2 regions of the Phosphitispora fastidiosa genome follow, and region 2 is predicted to be linked to the other one. Evidence: a T-box and tRNA genes for the amino acid it is inferred to sense, from the RefSeq annotation. Region 2 holds a T-box; the other holds one or more tRNA genes.
The links. The T-box of region 2 lies ahead of Ga0451573_RS18580 (valine--tRNA ligase). A T-box ahead of a tRNA ligase gene usually reads a tRNA of that ligase, here a tRNA-Val.
Positions count from the first base shown of each region.

Region 1 (2,407 bases), on a different contig from region 2:
GGAGTTTTGAGCTTTGAAAAACCTCATGAGTGGAATGGCAGGGATGGTTTTTGAAAATATTTGAAGCATTGAGGATAGCTTTGCGCGGCCTGGTTTCAAATAAAATGAGGTCACTTTTAACTATGCTGGGTGTAATTATAGGTGTCGGTTCAGTTATTACCTTGGTTTCCATTGGCGAAGGTGTCAAATCATCCATTTCCGACCAAATCCAGGGCCTTGGTTCAAACTTGGTTCTGGTCACTCCAGGGAAGGGCGCTGTGGGCATGAATGCCAGCTCCATGGGGGCCGCGGTTAGCGAACTTTCATATGAGGATGCCCTTGCAGTCGAACGTAATTCAGATGCGGTAAAAAGTGTGGCACCTCTGATTGAAAGTGGCGCTAATGTTGAATATCAGGGTGAGACAAAAGCGACTCTTTTAAGCGGGACAACAGCAAGTTATGGAGAAGTCCGTAATTCCCCATTGGCTGCCGGTGACTTTTTTACAATCGGAGACATTAGGGGTTACAGGCATGTGGCAGTAATCGGTGACACCGTGAGCCGGAAAATATTTGGCCGCGAAAACCCGGTGGGCAAGAATATCATGTTAAATAAAGCTGGTTTTGAGGTCATTGGGGTAATGGAGAAAAAAGGTCCTACCCTAACGATTGATAATGATGACAGGGTATTTATACCAATAACTGTAGCCGAAGAAATGCTTGATACCAATCAGGTGAATATGATGTTTGTCCAGGCGGACGGGCCGGAGTTGGTCAGCACGGCAGTTGCAGAAACCAGGAGGATTATCGGCAGCAGGCACAAGAAAAACGATTTTGTGGTCAGTGAACAGGAAGATATCCTGAATACCTTTCAGGGAATTATGGGGACCCTGACCGGAATGCTGGGAGGAATTGCCGGGGTTTCACTGGTGGTGGGCGGGATAGGTATCATGAATATCATGCTGGTGACAGTTACGGAAAGGACCCGTGAAATCGGAATCAGGAAGGCGGTGGGAGCCAAAAAAAGAGATATTATGTTTCAGTTTTTACTGGAGTCAATATTTATTAGCGCCCTTGGCGGGCTGCTGGGTGTTGCTGCCGGGTTTTTGGGAGCCCTGCTGCTTGGCCGGGTCATTCCCAGGCTGCCGACGGTAATTTCTCCCTGGTCGATAGCAGCTGCCTTTATATTTGCGCTGCTTGTGGGCTTGTTCTTCGGGATTTATCCTGCGCGTAAGGCTGCGCGTCTGGACCCTATTCATGCCCTAAGGTATGAGTGATGCCTTGACATTACAGTTAAAATATATATAATAATATTGTGGTACAAATCAAATAGGCTTTTTGTGGGCGAGTAGTTCAGTGGGAGAACGCTTCCTTGACACGGAAGAGGTCGGAAGTTCAATTCTTCTCTCGCCCACCAATTGGATTATCAAAGCTTGCGGTTAATTTCCGCAAGCTTTTTTAACGTTTGCATTTGAAACTAATAGGAAGGAAATATCTCATTTTTTCTGGTAGATATGCTTGCCGCAATGACCTTTTAATGTATTGTATACAAAAAAATAATTTCTCATATACTATTAGCAAATGGGGGTGAAACAATTGCAAGCATCCTTTTCTATTGGAGCCAGGGAGAACATAGAGATGCTTAAGAGTAAGCTGGATACAGAATTTGCAATGCTGCAGAATGATGGTATCAGGGTATCTCTTGAAGAGTCTCCCCCAACTGGGGGTTTAACATTTTTAGGATATAATATTGCTGATTATGGAAACTCAAGTTATTCAGAGGAAGAAACCCGCTCGATTTTCAAACACTATATTGCCAATGTTGTTTCCGAAATAATCCTTAATTATTGGGAAAAGGGTCTGCTCAAGGACATAATCAAGAACAACTACTACTATTTTTTGCCTGAGGAACAGCAGGTAATTTACGATATTGCGTTAAATCACTTAAATCACGGTGTTGAGCCTGATGATGACGCGTTTGTACACTACCTGAGCAGGAAGGCCCTGGTTCTGCAGAAGCTTATTGAGTACCTGCATACAAATGACCGCCTGATTATTGAGGGTTTTATCCGCTTCCGGCTGAAGGATTATCTTCAGGAGATTTACACTGCAGCTGATAAGGCCGTAGATGATTTTATGCTGGAAAAGGAGTATAAAGAATTCATAAAACTGCTTAAGTATTTTGTCGAAATACAGGAACCAAGGCTGGAAACAGTTCAGGTACTGGCACTGCCTTCGGGGTATTTTAAACTTCTTGACGGAAATAACAAAAATATCAGCAGCGAGTACCTTGACGGGTTTTTAATTGAATCAGGAGATTCTGAGATAAATTATGAGGATTTGCTTATCAGTGCATTAATCACAATTGCGCCAAGCAGCGTAATACTACACTATAAGGAGCATGACAGCAGTTCCGCCAGAGCTACGGAAA
Region 1 is NZ_JAHHUL010000009.1:82,332-84,738, forward strand. It holds gene Ga0451573_RS10035 (ABC transporter ATP-binding protein) at 1-54, shown strand, start outside; gene Ga0451573_RS10040 (ABC transporter permease) at 51-1,253, shown strand; tRNA gene Ga0451573_RS10045 (tRNA-Val) at 1,319-1,393, shown strand; gene ytxC (putative sporulation protein YtxC) at 1,573-2,407, shown strand, end outside.
Region 1: it has a tRNA-Val gene. The T-box ahead of Ga0451573_RS18580 (valine--tRNA ligase) is inferred to sense a tRNA for this amino acid. The anticodon was not compared.

Region 2 (2,407 bases):
TTTGGGTAAAATCTCCCTCAGAAACAAGCCGTGTCTTTTCAACTACATGATTAATCGGGGCCAGGATACGCCCCACCACAAAGGCCATTAGCAAAACTGAAACAGCGATAACGATGACGGCAACAAGAACCGCGGACTTAAGGGCATCAGTTTGGGCTGTTTCCAGAACCTCAACCGGGATTCCCATCCTCATGGCTCCCCAATGCTGACCGTCAATCTTCACCGGATATGAAACGTCGTAAATCAATTCCCCTGTATCACGGTTGTATAACTGGGCCAGGGGAGCGGTGGCTTCGGCTGCCTTTATACCTACCGGGTCATTAAAAACCCGGCCTTCTCTGTCAAGACTGCTGTGAACATAGGCTTTGCCGGTTTTGTCGACCAGTACCAGGTATCTTACCTCATCATCAAACTCCATAAGTTCCTTGTAAGCATCTCTTAAGAGGTTATAATTTTTGCTGTTAACAGAATCCTGAGCCATACTGACAAAGGACGCCAGTACCATCATACCTTTGTCTTCGAGTTCACTGTGAAGTACCCCGGTTTCCCGGCGGTAACCCACAAATGTTGATACAATAAGGGCAATACATATTATCAGCACTGCCGTAAAGTTAACCTTCCACTGAATGCTTTTGCCAAGCTTTCCAATCATAATAATTTCACCTGCCCATACTCCTGATAATGTTTGAAATACTGCACAATAAAGTAGATTAAGACCTGAATTACCTATTTTCCCTCCTTATCAGACAGATTTTTTTACTTAGACAGTCAGAAACTTACACTTGTAATACTATCGTAAATAACAGCAAAAATCTTTACATTAACTAACAACAATTTTACAAAATACTATAAAATAGATTCCATTTAAAGATACGTTTGACAATACCGCCCGGTTTGTTATAATATATATTTCAGACATATTTAATTTGATATTATTTTTAAATGCGTTGAAGGAGAGTAGTAGAATACCTGACCTCACAGAGAGGGGTGGCCCCTGGCTGAAAGGCTCCCTGGTGGTTAAAGGGTTCGAAGTCGCTCCGGAGTTGTGCCGCCGAGGGCTTTTAGTAGGCGGCGCCGGGCAGCCCGTTACAGCGAATCAGGAGAGCCGGAACCTCTAAAGGGTATCCGGAATTAAGGTGGTACCGCGGAAACTTCTTTCGTCCTTACAGGATAAAGGAGTTTTTTTATTTTTACTCGTACTGTTAGCTCTCGAAAATGACCTGGAGTGCATATGCCACGGTCATTTCTAAAGCTAATAGCAGAGAGAAAACGAAAAGTGCAGGAGGAAGAGGAATGGAACAGAAAAACATACCAACTACTTACGACCCGCAGCAGGTTGAAAAGAGACTTTATGAGTTCTGGGAAACAAACGGTTTTTTCCATGCTAAAGTGGAAAAGGATAAAAAACCGTTTGCTATTGTGATGCCCCCGCCCAATGTCACCGGCGCTCTGCACATGGGACATGCCATGGACAATACACTTCAGGATATCCTGATCAGGTGGCGGCGGATGCAGGGGTATAATGCCCTCTGGATGCCGGGCACAGACCATGCCGGGATTGCCACCCAGGCTAAGGTTGAGGAGCAGATTGCCAAAGAAGGCTTGTCCAAATATGACCTGGGCCGGGAAAAGTTCCTGGAACGTGTCTGGGAATGGAAAGAAATGTACCATGACAGGATTGCCGGTCAGTTAAGGGTTATTGGTTCCTCCTGTGACTGGGAGCGGGAACGCTTTACCATGGATGAGGGCTGTTCGCGGGCGGTTCAGAAGGTCTTTGTGGACCTTTACCGCAAGGGACTGATTTATCAGGATAATTATATCATCAACTGGTGTCCCAAATGCCGTACTACAATTTCAGATATTGAAGTGGAGCATGAGGAACAGGCCGGTCATTTTTATCATTTGAGGTATCCGGTAAAACACAGTGATGAATATGTTTTCCTGGCCACAACACGGCCGGAAACCATGCTTGGTGATACTGCCGTGGCAGTCCATCCCGATGATGAAAGATATGGTCACCTGGTAGGCAAAACCGTAATCCTTCCCATAGTAGGGAGGGAAATCCCGGTAGTTGCCGATGCCTATGTTGACCCTGAATTTGGGACAGGTGTAGTCAAAATAACTCCTGCTCATGACCCCAATGATTTCGAGGTTGGCAAGAGGCACAACCTCCTGGAGATCAATGTCATGAACCTCGATGGCACCATGAATGAAGAGGCAGGCAAGTATCAGGGGATGGACAGGTACGAATGCCGCCGGGAGATTCTTAAGGAACTGGAGGAAGGCGGTTTCCTCCTCAAGGTTGAGGACCATGCTCATGCGGTGGGCCAATGCTACCGGTGTGCGACAACTGTTGAGCCAATGATCTCCAAGCAGTGGTTCGTTAAAATGAAGCCCTTGGCTGAAC
Region 2 is NZ_JAHHUL010000033.1:1,264-3,670, forward strand. It holds gene Ga0451573_RS18575 (methyl-accepting chemotaxis protein) at 1-652, opposite strand, end outside; T-box leader at 939-1,168, shown strand; gene Ga0451573_RS18580 (valine--tRNA ligase) at 1,294-2,407, shown strand, end outside.